4 regions of the Clostridium sulfidigenes genome follow, and region 1 is predicted to be linked to each of the others. Evidence: riboswitches for the same ligand, from Rfam matches in the RefSeq annotation. Region 1 holds a riboswitch; each other region holds the start of a gene.

Region 1 (5,354 bases):
TATCCGCTACCTGTTCAGGTTTCTTTTCTGCATATTTTTTAACTTCTTTCATGATCTTTTCTCTTTCAGTTTCCGCTTCTAAATCTAAATCTTTGTATAAATCCGCCACTGTTTCTAAAGTTTCATCTCCTATAACTACATCTAGTCCTTCTATAGCCTCTTCATCTTCTTCATCATCTTCTTTTCTCTTACTTCTAATAATAGAAACAACTACAATAATAAGTATAAGTGCTATAACTGCTCCTACTCCTAAAGCAATAAGCTTAATCCTTCTAGATTTTGCTTCTGCTTCCTTCATAGCCTTAATTTCTTCTTCAGCTTGTGTTTTATAATCATCATTAAAGGCTAAACTTTCAACTGAAATTCCATCACCTCGTGCCTCATTAAAACCAATGGCATCAGATACTAAACTTTTTATAGTATTCTTAGTTGCATTATCTATATCTCCATTCACAACTACAGATGTTGTAATTCTCTCTAATTGACCTGGTGCCTTCACAACTGTTTCTTCACTCTTAGTATTATTAAAATTTCTTGTTTCTTCCGAATAGCCTGCTTTTTCAGTATCTTTTTCTGCATCTTGCTCATTAGTCATATTATTATCCACAGTACTTCCTGAAGTATTTTCAGTACCCTTACTATTGTCTTTAATAATATGCTCACTTACTACTGCGGATCCCTTTGGATCATATGTAACATTATTCTGCTTTACAGCGTCAAAATTGAGCTGTGCATTTACAGATACTTTTACATTATCTTTATATATTGGTTCTAATACATTTAAGATTTTCTTCTCATATTCTTTCTCAACTTTTTTAGTTGAATCAATTTGATTTTCTGTACTAGTAGCCTGGGTTCCTTTTTCATTATCAAACAAACCCTCCGTTAATAACTTTAGATTGTCTGATACTATTGTAACGTCTTCCTTATCTAAGTTTTCCACACTACCTGTTACTAAGTGTACAATAGCTTTAACTTGCTCTGGTGAAAGTTCATTTCCTGGCACTAACTTTACCGTTACTGAAGCACTAGCAGGAGTTGGTTTAGTTACAAAGGCTGAGTTGTTTGGTAAAACTAAATTTACTTTTGCAGCCTCAACTTCTTCAAAACCCTTTATAGTTCTTTCAAGTTCTCCAGAAAGTGCTCTTTGATACATTATTCTTGATTCTTCATCTGTAGCCCCAATGCTACCTTCATCAAAAAGTTCAAAGCCTTGGCTTCCTTCTGTTATTTGAACCTCTGATAGCATTTCCATTCTCAGTTTATCTACTTGAGACTTTTCAACTAAGATGGAATTTCCTTCTATTTTATACTTAGTTCCTTTGCCCTCTAAATTGGCTATAATCTTTCCTGAATCTTGGGAATCCATATTTGAAAATAAAACTGTATACTTTGGTTTAAGTGATACATAAAGTAGTGTTCCTATTGCTATAAAAGTCACCACCGCAATTATCACTAAAGCTATCTTTCTAGTTTTCGACATGGAATTCCACTTATCTTTTATCTTCTTCATTAGCTCCGATAGCTTACTCATCTAATCCTTACCCCCATTATACTTGCATATTATTAAATTCCTTATAAGCATCAACTAGCTTATTTCTTATTTGAATAGCAAGCTCTAGGGACATAGATGCCTCTTCTGTAGCTAATACTACTTCATGGATACTTTTCTCTCCTGCAATATATCCTGTTACATTATTATCTGCTTCAACTTGTAGATCGTTGACCTTTTGCAATTCATCCTTTATAACAGCTGCAAATCCTGTGCCACTTGAAGCGCTATTCTCTTCAGTATCCTTTTCTTTTACCCCATAAATTTCCCTTAGCTCATTTTGAAAAATTGTTGCATTTGGTATGTAATTGTTCATCATAAAGTACTACTCCCATCTTTTATTTACCTATTTCTAAAGTTTTTAAAAACATACTTTTTTGTGCATTCATTGCATTGACATTGGCTTCATAAGCTCTACTTGATGCTATTAGCTCCACCATTTCATTGGAGATATTTACATTTGGCATAGTTACAAATCCCTCTTCATCTGCATCTGGATGACTTGGATTATACACCTTAATAAGTTCTGATTCATCATCTACAATGCCAACTGCTTTAACCCCATTTAACTTGTCCTCTACTTTTCCATTGCTTTTATTGTAGGCTTCCTTTAAGTTCTCTTGAAACATAGCAATCTTTCTTACATAAGGCTTTCCATCTTTTCCTCTTGTAGTTCCTGCATTAACAATATTAGAAGAGATAGTATCCATTCTTAATCTTTCTGCAGTAAGACCACTAGCTGAAATTCTCATTCCTCTAAATGCCTCCACTTTTAGTTCCCTCCTTTTATAACTCTACTTGTACTATTTAGCTTTCCACTGGCAAATCTAACTAAAGATTCATACATCATAGTATTAGCAGCTTGACTTGTCATTTCTGTTTCAATATCCACGTTATTACCATCTTCTCGCATAGATGCACTGTCATCTCTTTTAACTTGTACATCTTTGTTCCCAATGCCTATATGTCTTTCATTTGTAGTTTTCAAATTACCATTTGCTTTTGATTCTTCCATCACTTGTTCAAAGGGAACATAATATCTCTTATAGTTTTTTATATTTACATTTGCAATATTATTAGCAATAACTTTATTAGCCTCAACAGTTACATTCATAGATTTTTTTAGCAATCCATATACTTGATTTTGTGACATTTTATACCTCCATTTTCCATAAAAACATACTTGATGTTTATAAATTAGACATAAATACTTAAATCCCTTCTTTTTTTTGTTAGACCTACGAATTTTTTTTTATTTTTTATGCTTTAATCTTACGTTAAATAGAAATAAGTCTATAAACTTAATTATAAGTAAAATATAGTATGGTAAATATTGAATAATAATGGTTACATGTTATTTTATGTAAAATACTCTTTAAAAACATGAAACTAAGTAATTGTTTACAATTCAGTATATTTTACAAAATCCTTTGTAATTTTTTACAATAAATTGTAAAATTTATATAATAAAAAGCTACTCAAAAAGAGTAGCTTTTAATTACAACAAGGTTAAAATAAAAATATTATTTACTTCTATAATACCTAAAACAAAAAGTATACTTACTCTTTGGCAACTGGCTGGCATCCCCTTAGGCTTAGCCCCTATAGCTTTGCGTCACTAACTTTCGTTAGTTTTGCCTATTTAGTTTTTTCACATATCTGCATTATATACTATATTTTTCTTCCATTCAACCTTTTAAACTGAAAATTTTTACTTTTTACTTAAAATTCCCTATTTGCTACATGAAATTTCTTTTCTCTACCTATTAGGATATACATTGCTCAATATTTGTAGAATATCCTGTGGAAATTCATTGCTTTGAGCCATCATAGCCATACCTGATTCCACTAAAATTGAGTTTTTAGCATATTCAACCATTTCTAGTGCTATATCAGTACCAGTAATTTCACCTTCTGCCCCTTCTACCTTACCTGCTATTTCACTGGTATAATCTGCAGTAGACTCCATTCTATTACTTAGAGCTCCATACTTTCCTCTTCCAGAACTCAGCTTATCTATAGCATCATCTAAGCGTTTTAATCCATCATTCATATTCTCTACACTTATTTTATTGCTACCATCAGCATTCACAAGTCCTAGTCCTGTAGATGTTAAATTATATGTTGGCAGTTTAGTTACATAATCACTAGTTGCTCCAATAAGTAGATCCACTGTATCACCTGGATTATTTTTATCAGCTAACAGCTTTACACCATTCATCTCCGTATTATTTGCAGTATAAGTTATATGTTCTAAATTTTGATCTATTTCCTTTTGAATAACTGCTCTATCTTCCGGTGTAGTTGCTCCTCCAGCTTGAACCATAAGTTCTCTAGCCCTTTGCAAGGATTCACTTATACTTTGCATACCACCATCCATGGTTTGCATAAGACTTACACTATCTTGAATATTTCTAGTGGCCATTTGAAGACCTCTAATCTCTAACTTCAACTTATCACTCTTAGCCTTAGCATTAGGATCATCTCTATAGGTCTGTATCTTATTACCTGAACTAATACTACCATAAGCCTTAGACTGAGCTACTAAATTTTTAGTATAGCTATTAAATATCCTCATAGCGGACATATTTCTACTTAATCTCATTATCTCACTCCTCACAAAAATTATCACAAATTCCCACGAATTCCCACGAATTCCCACGAATTTCCATGGGGTCAGACCCCCAGGAAATTTTTCCCTTGGGGTCTGACCCCGTGGAATAAAGTTCCATTTATTCAAACTATGTTGACAACTAAATCCATTTTACTTATCGTCACTTTTTATTAATTACTTTATGATTAGCAAAAGCATTAACATCTATTTTTAACCATTAATGCTTTTCCGTTCTTTCACAAGTGCCTGTGACCAGATTTAATTGAAAAAATTACCACGGGGTCAGACCCCGTGGAATTTTTTTCCTTGGGGTCTGACCCCAAGGAATATTTATACTGTAAATTTATTGATAATACCTTGTAGTTCATCTATAATATTTACCAATCCTTCACTACCATTGGCTATTTCTTCGATACTTGCTGATTGTTCTTCTATAGCTGCTGAAGCTTCCTCAGTTCCTGCTGCATTTTCTTCTGCTATTGCCGATAAATTTTGCATTAGTTCTACTAGTTTTTCTTTATTTTCATTCATCTTTTCTGATGATTCATTAAGCTTATCTATAACATTATTAGTTATTTCTATAGAATTTGATATTCTATGAAATTTTTCTTCAGTTTTTTCTACACTTTCAGATTGGGAATCAATTATCCCTTTTACTACTTTCATTCTATTTACTGCATTTTCAGATTTTAATTTTAACTCTTCTATTACAGTTTTAATTTCTCCTGTAAAATTATTAGATTCTTCAGCAAGTTTTCTTATCTCTTCTGCTACTACGGCAAAACCTCTTCCATGCTCGCCTGCTCTTGCTGCTTCAATAGCTGCATTCAAAGCAAGTAGATTTGTTTGTTCTGATATAGATTGAATCATTGTACTTGCCTTTTCAATCTTTTCTGCACTTACGTTATTACTTATTATAATTTCATACACCTGTTTAGAAGCATTATTACTTTCTCCCGTTTTTAATACCAAATCTTTTAATATAATAAAACCTTCTTCTTTTTCCTTTTCTATATCCTTTGCAGCGTTATTTAATTCCTCTGTATATTCTTTATTCTCTTCTAGTAAACTACCCATTTCTTCTACACTTAAAGCCGCTTCTCCTGTATCTTGAGCTTGGCTACTTGCTCCACTAGCTATATTTTCTATAGTTCTTGATATCTCTTCAGAAGCTATGGCTGATTGCTC
Region 2 (5,354 bases), on a different contig from region 1:
ATTTATTTGTCCACGTATCCAGTCAGCCCATTCTCCAATCCCCTCTCCAGTTTTAGCTGAAATTGGGATAACTTTAATATTTGGATTCAGTTTTTTTACCCTCTCTTTTACTGCCTCCATATCAAATTCAAAATAGTCCGCTGCATCTATTTTGTTCACTAATAAAACATCAACTATTGAAAACATTAAAGGATATTTTAAAGGCTTGTCATCTCCTTCTGGTATGCTTAGAATCATAGCATTTTTTGATGCACCAGTGTCAAATTCTGCAGGACACACTAAGTTCCCAACATTCTCTAATATTGCAAAATCAATGTTATCTGTTCCAAGACCTTTTAAACCTTGTCTAGTCATATCAGCATCAAGATGACACATTCCTCCTGTATGCAGTTGAATTACTTTAACTCCAGTCTGTGAAACCTTGTGTGCATCCACGTCTGAATCAATATCAGCTTCTAAAATACCAATGTTCATTTCATTTTGCAGAGCTTCAATTGTTCTTAAAACAGTTGTTGTTTTCCCTGAACCAGGTGATGACATAAGATTTAATAAAAAGACCCCATCTTTTTTCAATTCTTCTCTAAGTAGCTCAGCCTGATGATCATTGTTGTCAAAAACACTTTGCTTAATTTCTAAAACTTTAAATGCCTCCATGTAAACTCTCCCCCATTTCATATTTAATTTAGGTTACTTTATTGAAGTAGGTTACAATATATTATTACCAACCGTTCCACAATATAACATAACAGTTGTTATGTTTATAATATAATACGCACCTACCTTTGTCAATGAATTAACATTCGAAATAATAAATATGTTATGAAAATGCAGACTATTATGTCTTTAATATAATGGTCCTATAATATGTGAATCATGATGTTGTAAAAATATGATATACTATTTTTAAATGGGGTGAATAAAATGAACGCTAATGAACCTAATGAAAGAAAGCAACATATTTTAGATGCTGCAATTAGTGTATTTATAGAAAATGGCTTTGAAGAAACAAGTATGCGTCAAATAGCCTCAGCTGCTGGGCTTACTACTGGTGCAATATATCATCATTTTAAGAACAAGGACGAGCTATTCTACCACGCAGTAAAGGAAGCTATGTACTTTGCTCAAAAACTTTCTGAAAAAGATGAAAGTAGTAATCTTAAAAGCACTGAAAATATGTTAAATGAAATTAGTAATAAAGTTAGAGAACGTATGTCTAAGGTTAATGAGCAACGCCTTTTAGTTTTATTAATAGGCTACGTATTATCTAAAGGTGGCTCTCTTAGTGAAAGCCTTAAACAAGATTATAATGAAATAATAAATAAGGTAGCAGATATGTACTTTTACGCATTTGGTATCGAAAATAAAAACTGCAAAAAAAGTCTTGCTACTATTTTAATAGCAGCTCTAGATGGTGTTGCAATGCAATATTCCCTAGGGGTTTTAAAACAGGAAGATCAAGAATTCAAAAACACCTTTGTGAGATTTTTTGCAGAAAGTATTCCTGCATTTATGGAAAAAAATAAATCCTAAGCTAAGCTACATAAAACAAGGATACTTGTAATTTTTACATAGCATCCTTGTTTTTACTATTATTTAAATAAATGATATCCATTTCCACCTGTTTTTTTAGCTTTATACATTGCCCTATCTGCTTCTAATATTAGTTCATCAATATCATTAACCTCATTGGGTAATATACTAATACCTATGCTTAAAGATATTTTTATTTGCTCTTCTTTACAATATATAGCTTCAGTAAGATTAGTAATTCTGGAGGCTACAGCTTCACATTCATGGTAACTTTTTATAAAAGGTAGTAATATTAAGAATTCATCACCACCAAACCTAGCAACTATATCCCCATTTCTAGTAGATTCTTTTAGTATTTTAGCTACATGAATGAGAACCTCATCTCCTTTTTTATGTCCATATGTATCATTTATATATTTGAATTTATCAACATCTATAAACATAAGTCCTAAAAGACTATTATTTCTTTTAGCATTATTATAAAATTCATCTGCCATTTTATAAAACAATGTTCTATTCGCTAAACCTGTCAGTCCATCATAATAAGCTAATTTATTAATAGTTTTTTCCTTTTCCTTTAATTCTTTATTTAAAATATATAATTCATTCACATATTTTTTTAGTTGATCAATACGTAAAAATTGATTAGTCACATCAATAAATTCAATAAGTATAAAATTCAAATTATCTTTTTCTATTCTACTTATCTTTAAATTTAAATTTTTATTATTACTTAGCAAATCTTTATGCATAGCTGCCGAAAAAAACATTTTTCTTCCATCATTGATTATACGATTTATTGTATCTTTAAAATAACCTTTATTTAGACTAGGAATAACATCATATATACAACTATTTTTTACTTTTTCCTCACTAATATGGGTTAAACATTCCATATGATTATTCCAAAATAAAATTTTAAAATCTTCGTCTAATATGATTATTCCTTCGTTTATATTATCTAATATATCATATAAAATTCTATCCACAGAAATCATCTTCTATCATTCCTACTTTATTTAATAATTGACTTAATGAACTTAAAGTAAGATTAATTATTATAGCACCCGCTATTTCCGAATCGTCTATTTTAAAGGTTATATATAGCATCAAAATATGCTCGTACTCTTTGTTCTTTATATTTTTTTCAAAATCCACTTTATTAAATACGTTAACTTCTGGTAAAGTATAATTTAATTTTAATTTTAGATAATTTCCTATTTCGCCAATTATTGAATTTAATATTATATTTCCAATTTCCTTTATAATATCAAAATCTATATCAGTAAAATTCATATTACATAGTTGATTTTCATCATTTTCATTTAAACATAGGTTTATAAATGTTCTCATTTTATCCGCTGGGAATATTAAGCTTGCCTTTCCTCTAAGTTCATCTTCAAATGCTATAGAGGATACCATAATAGTTCCTTGCATTACTTGCGGAAGATAATCATCTATTACTATTGCTTTTTCGTTCAAATCTAAGATTTTCAAATTTGGTACATTTAATAATATTTTTTTATTTATTATTTCAGACAATATACTCGCTGATTTACCTACACTTATATTAAATAACTCTTTTAATATATCTTCTCTTTCTACATTATTCTTCATTTTGAACATTCCTTATTATCTCACATATAGATTTTGCTTTTTCTTCAGTAAAGGGCTTGTTTATAAATTCTATTACACCATATGAATCTATTTCTTCCTTTATACTTTTTTGAACATCTGCTGAAACTACAATTATTTTTGCATTAGAATCATATTCATTTATTAATTTTATTAATTCTCCTCCATTTAATTTAGGCATTAATAAATCTACAAATGTGTAATCAGGTTTAATACTTTTGTATTTTTCTAATCCTTCCTCTCCATCCTTTGCAAAATAAGTGTTTACGTCATCTAAATATTTTACAATTAAGTTACCTATTATTTTTTGAGAAAAAGTAGAATCATCAATAATTAAAATATTCATTTTAATATACCTCCTATGTTTAGTTATGGAATAATTCATCCATTATAAAATTAAAACCCTATATTCATAAAAATTATGAATATAGGGTCGGTTGCATCACTAACTCCATACATATAAGATGCCCAAGCTAAATATGTACTTCACAGTTTCCCTTGTATTTTAATCCAATTTAAATTATAACATTTAAATATTATCATTTAATATAAACTGTTTCAATAGTTATTTATCTTAATTTTCAAAGTTATACTTTTATTGGTTAGTTAGTTAATCCTTTATTGGTTTATATATGTGTTATTTTTATAATGAAAACTCTAATTGGTAATCTCTTGGGTCATTTTCATATAGTTCTTTATTTATTTCCTCTGCTTCTTTACAGCCTATTGAAAAATAAAAAGCAATTGTTTCTTCAGCAGAACCTGCACAAATATAAATTTTATCTGCTTTCCACTCTCTTGCAACATTTGCAGAAAGTATGAATAAATTTTTTCCTATTCCTTTATTTCTACATTCTAAGGTTATGAAAAGTTGATCTAATAAAACATAATTAAATTTTTCACCAAAAAATTCACGATTAATTGTTGAAAACCCCAGTAATTTATTATTATCATCAAAAGCAGCAATGGCACTTCCACCACTTAAGATAGTTTTTTTCAAATTTCTGAGATGGTATTCATAGCCGTTTGGCCAATCACAATCTCGGTAATTTATTTCCACTAATTTACGTTTACCATCCACATCTCTCCATGCTTTTCCTATATATTGAGATGGATTCATTTTGTTTATATACTCACATTCCTCTAATTCTAATTTTCTATATATAACATTTCCCATACTTCTACCTCCAAATACTCATGCAAAATAATCCTATTCTATAACACTTTGAACTCCTTAGAAATTTTCTCTTGCCACTAATTTTTACAGTAACTTCACTTTTATATTTACTATTTACATAATACACATATTCTAGTAAAAATCCAATAACTCTAACTTCAGTAAAATCTGTATTCTCAATTAAAATTTTATTTTCAGTGAATAATTATAGAACTGTTATCCCAAAATAGTATAGAGATATGTCTTGGCATCTTTTCATAATGCTTGAAAAATTTTTTTTCTTGCAATTGAATCGACTTTATAAATATTTTAATTTTAATTTATACACCCCATAATTTAAGTATTTATAGGCTTTAAGACATAATTTCAAAACAAATTTTATTTTCAAATTGTTTATTATATAGGTTATTTATGTAAAGGTGACCATTAATTAATTGAAAATTCATTATGCTTTTCCACTTCACATTAGTGAAGATTCATGATAAACTTATTTTTACCAAAGAATTTCCTAGTAACAAATTTAAAGCCACAGAAACTCACTTTTTTTTATTTAACGTTATAGGAGGAAAATATTATGAAGAATCTAATGAAGAAATGGAATGGATTAAGTTTAGTAAAACGTATAATCATAGGTTTAATCATAGGTATTATATTAGCCGTAACCATTCCTAATGTAGCAAAACCATTATCAATCTTTGGATCTTTATTTGTAGGTGCTTTAAAAGCCATTGCACCTATCCTAGTCTTATTTTTGGTAACCAGTGCTATTTCCCAACACAAAAGTGGTCATGAAACCAATATGAAAACCGTTATTATTCTTTATCTTTTAGGAACATTCTTAGCCGGACTTGTAGCTGTTATTGCAAGCTTTATGTTCCCGGTAAGCCTAACCCTTGTAGCTGGGGTAGAAAACATTACTCCTCCTGGCGGTGTAGTAGAAGTTCTTAAAGCATTACTATTAAACCTAGTTGATAATCCAGTAAAGGCTCTTTTCAATGCTAACTACATTGGT
Region 3 (5,354 bases), on a different contig from region 1:
GACATAGCAAGAGTTGCAGCTATATCAGCAGCAGACGAGGAAGTTGGAGCTCTAATAGCTACAGCAATGGATAAAGTAGGTAACGAAGGTGTTATAGCTGTAGAAGAGTCTAAAACAATGGGAACTGAACTTGATGTTGTTGAAGGTATGCAATTTGATAGAGGATATTTAAGTGCATATATGGTAACTGACACAGATAAGATGGAATCTGTACTTGATAATCCATACATTTTAATAACTGATAAGAAAATATCTAACATCCAAGAATTACTTCCAATTCTTGAGCAAATAGTACAGCAAGGTAAAAAACTTTTAATAATTGCTGAAGATGTTGAAGGTGAAGCAATAGCTACTTTAGTAGTTAATAAATTAAGAGGAACATTTACATGTGTTGCTGTTAAAGCTCCAGGCTTTGGTGATAGAAGAAAAGAAATGCTTGAAGATATAGCAATACTTACAGGTGGTACAGTAATTTCAGAAGAATTAGGACACGACATTAAAGATGCAACTATTGAAATGTTAGGAAGAGCTGATAGTGTTAAAGTTACTAAAGAAAACACTGTTATCGTAAATGGAAAAGGTGCAAAAGAAAATATAGCATCTAGAGTAAATCAAATTAAGAAACAAATGGAAGATACAACTTCTGAATTTGATAAAGAAAAATTAAATGAAAGACTTGCAAAACTTGCTGGTGGAGTTGCAGTAATCAAAGTTGGTGCTGCTACTGAAACAGAATTAAAAGAAAAGAAATTAAGAATTGAAGATGCTCTTGCTGCTACAAAAGCTGCAGTTGAAGAAGGTATCGTTGCAGGTGGTGGAACTGTTTATATTAATGCAATAGAAGCAGTTGCTAAACTAACTTCAGAGGTTTCAGAAATCCAAGTAGGTATTAACATTGTAAGAAGAGCTCTTGAAGAGCCATTAAGACAAATAGCTACAAATGCTGGTGCAGAAGCTTCAGTAGTAGTTGAAAGAGTTAGAAATTCAGCTACAGAAATAGGCTATGATGCATTAAATGCTGAATATGTAGATATGATTAAAGCTGGAATAGTTGACCCAACTAAGGTTACAAGAAGCGCACTTCAAAATGCTGCATCTGTAGCATCAACATTCTTAACAACAGAAGCTGCTGTTGTTGATATTCCAGAAAAGAACCCAGTTCCAATGCCAGGTGCACCAGGAATGGGAATGGACGGAATGTACTAAAATTAAATATTAAATAGAATTAAGACTTTCATGAAGTTTTCATGGAAGTCTTTTTTTACATCCATAATTAATGTTCACATAAATTCTCTCCAAATTTTATCAATTTAATTATCTACAAAGTCTATAAAAACCTTTAAAACAGTGGATTTTAAGGATAAATGTAATAAAATAACACATAACAAGGAAAGTATATAGAAATATAATACAAATTATAGTATAATATGTTTAACATTTATAAATTTATACAACAATAAAACAAATTTATATAAATGTAAAATAAATTTATATAAAAAGAAAGTAAGTTTATATAAAAAGAAAGTAAGTTTAGATACAATGATGCAACTTTTTTATTTGGGTACCTTGAAAGTTGTTGAGTTAATGGTACAACCGGCTAAATTATAAATTTAGTCGGTTTTTTTGCGTGTATTTTATATACACATATGTAAAAATATAGTATAATGATTTCTAAATAGAAATAAATGTAAAAGGATAATAAATTATGGGTTTTATAGTATTTTTATATGGAGTAGTAATAGGAAGTTTTTTAAATGTATGTATTTATAGAATACCTAACAATCAGTCATTAATTAGTCCACCTTCCCATTGTGGAAATTGTGATACTAGATTGAAATGGAAGGATTTATTTCCAATAGTAAGTTATCTATGGCTTAAGGGTAAATGTAGATATTGTGAATCTAAGATTTCTATGAGATATCCCTTAGTAGAAGGGCTTACAGGGATTTTATTAGTAGGAATATATCTTAGATATGGCATAGGGTTAAGCTTTTTTAAGTATTCCCTTTTAACTCTATTTTTAATAGTCATAGCCCTTATTGATTATGATACTACAGATGTGTATTCTAGTGTAGTTTATAGTGGAATGGCAGTGGGTATAATCTTTATCCTTATAGAAACTGTAGCATACTCCCATAGTATAACTAACTATATTATTGGGGGATTAATAGGCCTAGGTGTTATTGGTTTAATATATGTTTTAACTGGTGGCATGGGTGTTGGAGATATTGAAATAGCAGTATTATGTGGATTATTTCTAGGATGGAAATTAGAGATATACTTTTTACTCATATCCTTCATTATAGGAGGAACAATTGCAGTTATGTTAATTGCATCAAAAAAGAAATCAAAGGATGAGTATATTCCTTTAGGACCTAGCTTGGCTATGGGAGCATATATAGTTTTAATCATTGGAGAACAATATATATTAAATTTCATTTAATATAAGGAGTTTTAAGAAATAAAAAGAAGTATAAAACTTTTAGATAAGGACAAATAAATTAATTGTAAAGGTGAGGTGGAGAGAAATGGCAAGGAATACTGTCAGACTAGGTGACTTGCTAGTAAAGGCAAATAAAATTACCAGGTCACAATTATCAGAAGCCTTAGAGATTCAAAAGGTAAAGAGAAAAAAACTGGGAGAATTATTAATCGATGAAGGTATAGTAACAGAGGATATTATTATAGAGGTACTTCAAGAACAGTTAGGTATTGAAAGAGTAACATTAAGTAATATAGATGTAGATTCTAAGGCTGTTAAATTAGTTAACGAAGGCTTATGTAGAAAATATGAATTATTCCCTTTTTATACTGCTGATGGAGTAATAAAGGTAGCTGTATCAGATCCTTTAAATATATTTGCTATGGATGATGTAGCTATAACTACAGGACTAAGAGTGGAACCTTATATATCCACAAAGGATGACATCCATAAGGCTACGGAAAAGTATTATTCAGATAGAAATGTGGAAAGTGCTGTAGAAGAGATAACCAGGTCTAGGATAGTGTTTCATAATAAGACGGAAGATATAGAAAAGATTGATGAAGTTAAAAATGCTCCCACTGTAAAACTAGTGGATTCCCTACTTAAAAATGCAGTGGAACAAAGAGCTTCAGATATTCATATAGAGCCCTATGAAAAATATATAAGAGTTAGATATAGAATAGATGGTCAGCTAGAAGAAATATCATCTTTAAATATTGATGTACTTCCAGGCATAGTTACTAGAATAAAAATTCTAGCAAATCTTAACATAGCTGAAAAAAGAATTCCTCAGGATGGAAGAATAGTTACTGTAATCAATAATAAAAATATAGACATGCGTGTGTCTATAATACCTCTTATCACAGGAGAAAAGGTTGTAATAAGAATACTAGATAGAAGCAACTATAAAATTGGAAAAGATAATCTGGGCATGAGTAGTGAAAATATAAAAAATCTTGAAAATATCATATCTGCACCCCATGGAATAATTTTAGTAACAGGACCTACAGGAAGTGGAAAATCCACCACTCTATATACTATTTTAGGGGAACTTAATGATATTAATAAGAACATAGTTACTGTAGAAGACCCCGTGGAATACTCCATGGATGGAATAAATCAAGTAAATGTAAATAGTAAGGTAGAACTTACCTTTGCTGCAGGCTTAAGGTCTATATTAAGACAAGACCCTGATGTAGTAATGGTAGGGGAGATGAGAGATAGCGAGACTGCTGAAGTTGGTATAAGAGCTGCCATAACAGGTCACCTGGTTCTTAGTACACTACACACAAATGATGCACCATCCTCAGTAATAAGACTTATAGATATGGGAGTTGAACCTTTCTTAGTGGCCACTGCCATAAAAGGAGTAATAGCTCAAAGACTGGTTAGAAGAATATGTCCAAGCTGTAAGGAAGCCTATGAGGGTGATGAAGCTGAAAGGAAACTTCTTAACTTAAATAGTGATGATAAAATAACTCTTCATAGAGGCAAGGGTTGTGCTAGCTGTAATTATACTGGTTATAGTGGCAGACTTGGAGTCTATGAAATAATGAATGTAGATAGAGATATAAAAGATTTAATTATAAAATCTAATAACCCAGAAGAATTAAAGGATGAAGCTGTTAAAAAAGGTATGAAGACTTTATCAGATAGTTGTAGAGAGTTAGTTCTTAAAGGTGAAACCACAATGGAAGAAATGATGAAGATAATATTTATGGATAACTTGTAGAGGAAGGAGAACTAAATTATGTCTAAATATAAATATAAGGCTATTAGCTCTAAGGGTGAAGTTATTCAAGGAGTACATGAATGTAGGAGTAGGGAAGAGGTACTTAACCTTATGGTATCTAGTGGATATTCACCACTGTCCATTGAGGAAGCTATAGGTAGTAAGGAGATTATTCTAGGAAAGAGAAATAAGGTTAACAACAAGGATATATCTATATTTTGTAGACAACTAGCTACCATGATAGAAGCTGGTGTTTCCATAACTAATGCCATAAGTCTTTTAGCAGAGCAAATACCTAACAAGAAGCTAAGGGAAGTCCTTGTAAAAGTAGATGAAGATATAAGAAAAGGTGAAGAATTATCTGTAGCCATGGGTAAATACTCTAATGAATTTCCAACCTTACTTATAAGCATGATTCAAGTTGGTGAACAAAGTGGTACCCTAGATTCCATCATGAATAGGATGGCCACTTACTATGAAAAGCAAACCAAGATGAATGGTAAATTAAAAAATGCCTTAATCTATCCAGGCATATTAGCCACAGTAACAGTGTTTGTAGTGGTATTTATTCTAACCTATATAATGCCAATGTTTATGGATATGTTTGAATCAGCAGGTTCAGACCTTCCAGCCATGACAAAGATAGTACTATCTCTAGGAGATGGTATAAGGCACTACGGTGTATTAATAGGCCTTGTTATTGTAGGTATAATAATAGGCTTTAAATATTATACAAAGAGAGTTGACTCTGGAATTTATATGTACAGTAAATATAAACTGAAAAACTCTCTCTTTAAAGACTTAAATCAAAAGATTGTAGTATCAAGATTTTCAAGGGGATTATCTACAGTTTTAGGAGCAGGACTATCCATAGCCAGCTCCATAGATGTAGTATCTGCAGTATTAGAAAATAAATATGCAGATGTAAAACTAAAAACAGTAAAAGAAAGAATGTTAGCTGGAGATACACTATCCGATGCCATAAAGGAATCACAGTTATTTCCACCAATGCTAGGGTCCATGATAAAAATTGGAGAAGAAGCTGGAGAATTAGACAACATCCTAAGCAAAACAGCAGACTTCTACGACGAAGAGCTAGAAAGAGCAATAGAAGCCTTCACCACAATCCTAGACCCA
Region 4 (5,354 bases), on a different contig from region 1:
AAGATGCAGATTTAGCAGTTGTTAAGATCACTGATGATGTTGAAATGCCAGGTAAAGTAGAACTAGGAGATTCTGATAGTCTTCAAGCAGGAGAACAAGTTATAGCCATAGGAAATCCACTTGGAAAAGAATATCTAGGCTCTGTAACAACAGGAATTATAAGTGCTGTTAATAGAGGAGTAGCATTAACTGAGGGTGGAGAAAAAATGAACCTTATCCAAACAGATACTGCTATAAATCCAGGGAATAGTGGAGGACCATTAATAAATTCTCAAGGTGAAGTTATAGGTATAAATACAGCTAAGATAGGCTCTACTGGAGTAGAGGGAATAGGTTTTGCAATTCCAATAAATGATGCCACTGAAAAATTAGATACCTTAGTAAAACAAAAAATAAAGTTTGGTATAGCAGTTAGAAATATAACAGAAGATTTATCAAAACAATATAATTTGCCGGTTGGTATATATATTCAAAGTATTGAAGATTTTAGTATAGCACAAAAGGGAGGATTACAACCTGGAGATGTAATTACTAAAATAGGTAAGAAAAATGTTAAGACCGTTGAAGAATTAAACAAGGAAAAAGAAGCCTACAGTGATGGAGATAGTATTCCTATAGAATTCGTAAGAAAGGGTCAAACAATGCAAGCTACTTTAGTAGTAGAATAATAAAGTTAATACTTATAATTATCCCCTAATTATAATATTATAAAATTTAAATAGGTGTGAAGCTTGAGTTATCAATGTTTCATGCCTATTGTTTTTAGGTGAAAATTTAATATTGCTAATGTATACAATATTATATGTTAAAACAATAAACATACATATGTTACTTTTAGTCATATTTATAGATAATTATGTATTTTATGCAATTAAATTGTTGACTGTTATATCTACTTGTGCTAATATCCTCTTATAAAATAGTAGATTAATTAATTATAAGTTTTACGGAAATTCTGAAGTATATACTAATTTGGGCACTTTGTATATATGGAGTTAGTAGTGCAACCGACCTTTATAACCAATCTTATATTTATATAAGATTGCATGGGGTCGGTTTTAGTTATATAAGTTTAAAACTTGGATATAGAAAATATTAGTATAAAAAACCCCAAAAAGTGTATAGACAAATACTAAATATAGAGCTATACTTAAATAGTAAAATATATTAAAAAATAATAAATATTACATGATTTGGTTTCGTTTATAAATCATTGAGTGAATTTTATTATAAGTTTTAAGGAAACACTGAAGTATATACTAATTTGGGCACTTTGTATATACGGAGTTAGTAGTGCAACCGACCTTTATAACCAACCTTATATATAAGATTGGCATGGGGTCGGTTTTTTTATTACAAAAAATTATTAGGGAGGAAGATTAAAAAAGAAATTTAAATCCATACCCAAACTAAAGAACAAACTATCTGTTTTTATACTTAAGCATAGATTGATTTAATTTTGTTCCAAAAATATTAAATACAATTTTCTAATAGTTTTAAGGAAACATTGAAGTATATACTAATTTGGGCACTTTGTATATATGGAGTAAGTAGTGCAACCGACCTTTATAACCAATCTTATATTTATATAAGATTGGTATAGGGTCGGTCTTTTTTATTGAAAAAAATTATTAAGGAGGAGAATTATGAAAAAGAAGAAATTTATGTCTGCACCTAAGGTAAAGAAGAGAGTATCTATTTTTATGGCTTTAGTTATTGTAGTTTGTCAAGTTTTAAATATTGTTCCTACAATGCAAGCTAGTGCTATGGATATTACAGGAGATTTCCCATTTATTACTGAAGTAAGATTAACAGGTAATGATGGGAATCCTATAAATGAGTCATCAAATCCCATAAGTAAAAATGAAGAGGTAAAACTAACCTATAAGTTTACTATACCAAATCAGGGGACGGTAAAAAATGGTGATACTTATACTTTGAAAATACCTAAGGAAATCCAAATAATAAGTACACTAAATTTCCCTATTACTCTTGATAATGGTGATACAATTGCAAATGTTAAAATAGAAACTGATGGTAATGTTACCATTACTTTTAATGAATTTGCAGAGAATAATTCCAATGTTTCAGGATTCTTTTTTATTGATACTCAATTTGATCCTGACCAAATAGGAGGACCTAGTCCAGTACCTATTACATTTGAAATTGGAGGAAATTCTTCTCCTGTTATAATTAACGTAAACCTTGAGCAACCGGAAGTTCCTGATGCTTCTGCTATAAAGTACGGAAGTTATGACCCTTCTAAAAATGAGATTACTTGGAAAGTAATTGTGAATACAGAAGGAGTCACGGTTAATGATGCTGATATTGTGGACAACATTTCAGTGGGACAACAGTTTATACCTGGTTCTGTTACTATAAATGGAGTTAGTGCAGATACAGCAAATTATAACTATGATTATAACAATAATAGATTAACTTATAAATTTCCAAGTGTAATAGAAACAGAGCAAGTAATTACCTTTAAAACTAAGGTAGTAAATCCAGAAGTTTTTAAATCTGAGGGAGCTACGGTATATGAGAAGAATAAAGCAATCTTTAATCATGATGGAACTTTTGTAGAATCTAATGAGGCATCAGTAGCTATTTATACAGACTTTATTAGAAAAGATGGAAAGTACGATGTAGAGGCAAAGAGAATTAATTGGACTATTTATGTAAATAACAATGCTCAAAATATTCCAAATGCTGTAGTTACTGATGATATACCAGAGGGGTTAACTTTTGTAGATGGTAGTGTTAAGATGGATGGAAACCAAACTGAGGATAATTATTCTTTAGTTGGACAAAAATTTACCTATACTTTCCCAAGTGCTATTAATGAGTCACATATAATCCAATTTTCAACAGATGTAACTGATGGAGATGCCTTTAATTCCAATACAGGGAAAACCTATAACAATAAAGCAACTTTAACTGGTGATGGAGTACCAAGCGATGCTTCAGATGAAAAGGGCGTTGGAGTACCTACTAGCATTATTTCTAAACAAGGCGCAGGATATAATCCAGCTACAGGAGAAATTACTTGGAAGGTTACTATAAATAGTAATAAGATAGCAATAAAAAATCCAGTGGTTACTGATGAAATAAGATTAGGACAAGAATATGTAGATGGTTCTGCTACTATAGATAAAGAGGTTCCAGGAGGAAGTTTTAACTATGTGAAAGCAGCAGAGAGTGATGCTAATAAAACTGGAACATTAACTTATACCTTTAATGGTAATATTAACGAAACTTATACAATAACCTTTAGAACAAAAGTAACAGATCCCAAGGTTTATGCAGGAAATATGGAAGGATATAGTTACAATAATCAAAATTATTACAATGAAGCTAGATTAACAGGGGACAATATTAAAGAATCTAATGCTTCTAATTGGCAGTATTTAAAAAGTGAAGTTATAAATAAGTCTAGTAGTGATTATGACTATGTAACAAGAGAAATTACCTGGAAGATTGTAGTTAATAAAAATAAAATGATTCTTCCTAATGCTTATATAATAGATAATATTAAGGGTGGGCAGGAGTTTGTTCCTAATTCTGTTTTGATTAATGGAATTCCTGCAGAGCCATCAAATTATGTTTATGATGAAACTGCCAAAACCTTAAGATATAATTTCCCTAGTGAAATCAAAGATGAGCAAATAATAACTTTTAAGACTAAAATTACAGATACCTCTATATTTAACACTAATGGAGAAAAGCAGGTTGAGAATACTGCAAAGCTAATAACTGATTTAGTGCCTGGAGGTGTAGAAAGTACAGGAAAAGGTACTATAAAAAGTACTTTAATAGATAAAAAAGCTATCTATGAAAGAGGTAATTCTTATATTGATTGGAATGTAACCATTAACTCTAACAAAATATTAATTAAGGATGCAGCTTTAACAGATATCCTTCAAGAGGGACTTGAACTTGATACCACATCTATAAAACTGTATAAGCAGATTTTAAAATCTAATGGAAACCTTGAAAAAGGGGAAGAGGTTGTTTTAAATCAAAGAAATGTAAAATATAATGCTGAAACAAGAGAGTTTACCTTTATATTACCTTCTCCAACTGAAGAAGCATATATTTTAACCTTTAGAACTGATGTAGTAGACAAAAGTAAGTCACCATTTACTAACGCTATATCCTTTAAAGGTACAGGAATAGAGGGAACTTCTTCTTCAGGAAATGTTGATGTTATATTCCAAGGTGCTGGCGGTGGTGGAGTTGGCGAAACTGGTAGCATTAAGGTTGCAAAAGTAGATAAAAATAACGAAAACATTAAACTGGAAGGAGCTGTATTTGAACTTCTTGATAAGTATGAAAATGTTATAAAAACTTCAGAACCAACAGACTTAACTGGAGAGATTGTATTTAGTAAATTGAAGTTTGATATAGACTATTACGTTAGAGAAAAGGTTGCTCCAACAGGATATACATTAAGTAGTGAATTGTATAAATTTCAACTTAAAAATACTAAAGATGAAAAGAATATAACATATAATTATAAAGATGAAAAGATTAAAGGTGAAATTGAATTCTTTAAAACTGGTGAAAATAATATCCCTCTTGAGGGAGCAGAGTTTACTCTCTATATGATTTCAGACACTTCCTATTCAAATCCTATAGCAATAGCTATAAGTGACGAAAATGGAAAAGTAAATTTCAAAAATGTGGAGTATGGAGAGTATGCAATAAAAGAAACAAAAGCTCCAGAAGGATATATACCTTCAGGGAAAATACTAACTGCTATTATCACTGAAAATGGAAAGATAGTAAAAGCAAACCCTGAAAGTATATCTAATACAAAAATTAGAGGAAATATAGAGTTTAATAAATTAGGTGAAGACAAAAACCCATTACAAGGAGCAGAGTTTAAGCTTTATAAAGAAATGGATACAAAGTTTGAAAATCCTATAGCAACAGCTATAAGTGATGAAAGTGGAAAAGTACAATTTGAAAATGTAGAGTATGGTAAGTACACTATAAAAGAATCAAAAGCTCCAGAAGGGTATGTTATTTCAGAGGAAGCGCTAACTGCTATTATAGCCGAAAATGGTAAATTAGTTAAAGCAAACCCTGAAAGTATTTCGAATACAAAAATCAGAGGAAGCATAGAGTTTACTAAACTAGGAGAAGATAAGAACCCATTACAAGGAGCGGAATTCAAACTTTATAAAGAAATAGATACAAAGGTTGAAAATCCTATAGCAACAGCTATAAGTGATGAAAGTGGAAAAGTACAATTTGAAAATGTAGAGTATGGAGAGTACACTATAAAAGAATCAAAAGCTCCGGAAGGATATCTTCTTTCAAGCGAAATACTAACTGCTATCATAACTGAA

Evidence for each region. Region 1 has a riboswitch for cyclic di-GMP ahead of flgB (flagellar basal body rod protein FlgB). Riboswitches for the same ligand answer to the same signal wherever they lie in the genome.
Region 2: linked by a shared signal. The riboswitch ahead of ACTNBA_RS12270 (response regulator) and the one ahead of flgB (flagellar basal body rod protein FlgB) in region 1 are both predicted to bind cyclic di-GMP.
Region 3: linked by a shared signal. The riboswitch ahead of ACTNBA_RS02685 (prepilin peptidase) and the one ahead of flgB (flagellar basal body rod protein FlgB) in region 1 are both predicted to bind cyclic di-GMP.
Region 4: linked by a shared signal. The riboswitch ahead of ACTNBA_RS03350 (SpaA isopeptide-forming pilin-related protein) and the one ahead of flgB (flagellar basal body rod protein FlgB) in region 1 are both predicted to bind cyclic di-GMP.

What each region holds. Positions count from the first base shown of each region.
Region 1 is NZ_JBQHQR010000004.1:325,948-331,301, forward strand. It holds gene fliF (flagellar basal-body MS-ring/collar protein FliF) at 1-1,534, opposite strand, end outside; gene fliE (flagellar hook-basal body complex protein FliE) at 1,551-1,871, opposite strand; gene flgC (flagellar basal body rod protein FlgC) at 1,891-2,322, opposite strand; gene flgB (flagellar basal body rod protein FlgB) at 2,325-2,705, opposite strand; cyclic di-GMP riboswitch class I at 3,119-3,201, opposite strand; gene ACTNBA_RS07185 (flagellin N-terminal helical domain-containing protein) at 3,312-4,157, opposite strand; gene ACTNBA_RS07190 (methyl-accepting chemotaxis protein) at 4,497-5,354, opposite strand, start outside.
Region 2 is NZ_JBQHQR010000010.1:22,647-28,000, reverse strand. It holds gene hypB (hydrogenase nickel incorporation protein HypB) at 1-654, opposite strand, end outside; gene ACTNBA_RS12285 (TetR/AcrR family transcriptional regulator) at 922-1,530, shown strand; gene ACTNBA_RS12280 (diguanylate cyclase domain-containing protein) at 1,590-2,519, opposite strand; gene ACTNBA_RS12275 (chemotaxis protein CheC) at 2,512-3,147, opposite strand; gene ACTNBA_RS12270 (response regulator) at 3,137-3,511, opposite strand; cyclic di-GMP riboswitch class II at 3,589-3,671, opposite strand; gene ACTNBA_RS12265 (GNAT family N-acetyltransferase) at 3,809-4,342, opposite strand; gene sstT (serine/threonine transporter SstT) at 4,917-5,354, shown strand, end outside.
Region 3 is NZ_JBQHQR010000002.1:167,788-173,141, reverse strand. It holds gene groL (chaperonin GroEL) at 1-1,206, shown strand, start outside; cyclic di-GMP riboswitch class II at 1,524-1,608, shown strand; gene ACTNBA_RS02685 (prepilin peptidase) at 1,706-2,443, shown strand; gene ACTNBA_RS02680 (GspE/PulE family protein) at 2,529-4,217, shown strand; gene ACTNBA_RS02675 (type II secretion system F family protein) at 4,236-5,354, shown strand, end outside.
Region 4 is NZ_JBQHQR010000002.1:304,501-309,854, reverse strand. It holds gene ACTNBA_RS03355 (S1C family serine protease) at 1-668, shown strand, start outside; cyclic di-GMP riboswitch class II at 941-1,022, shown strand; cyclic di-GMP riboswitch class II at 1,233-1,314, shown strand; cyclic di-GMP riboswitch class II at 1,493-1,574, shown strand; gene ACTNBA_RS03350 (SpaA isopeptide-forming pilin-related protein) at 1,647-5,354, shown strand, end outside.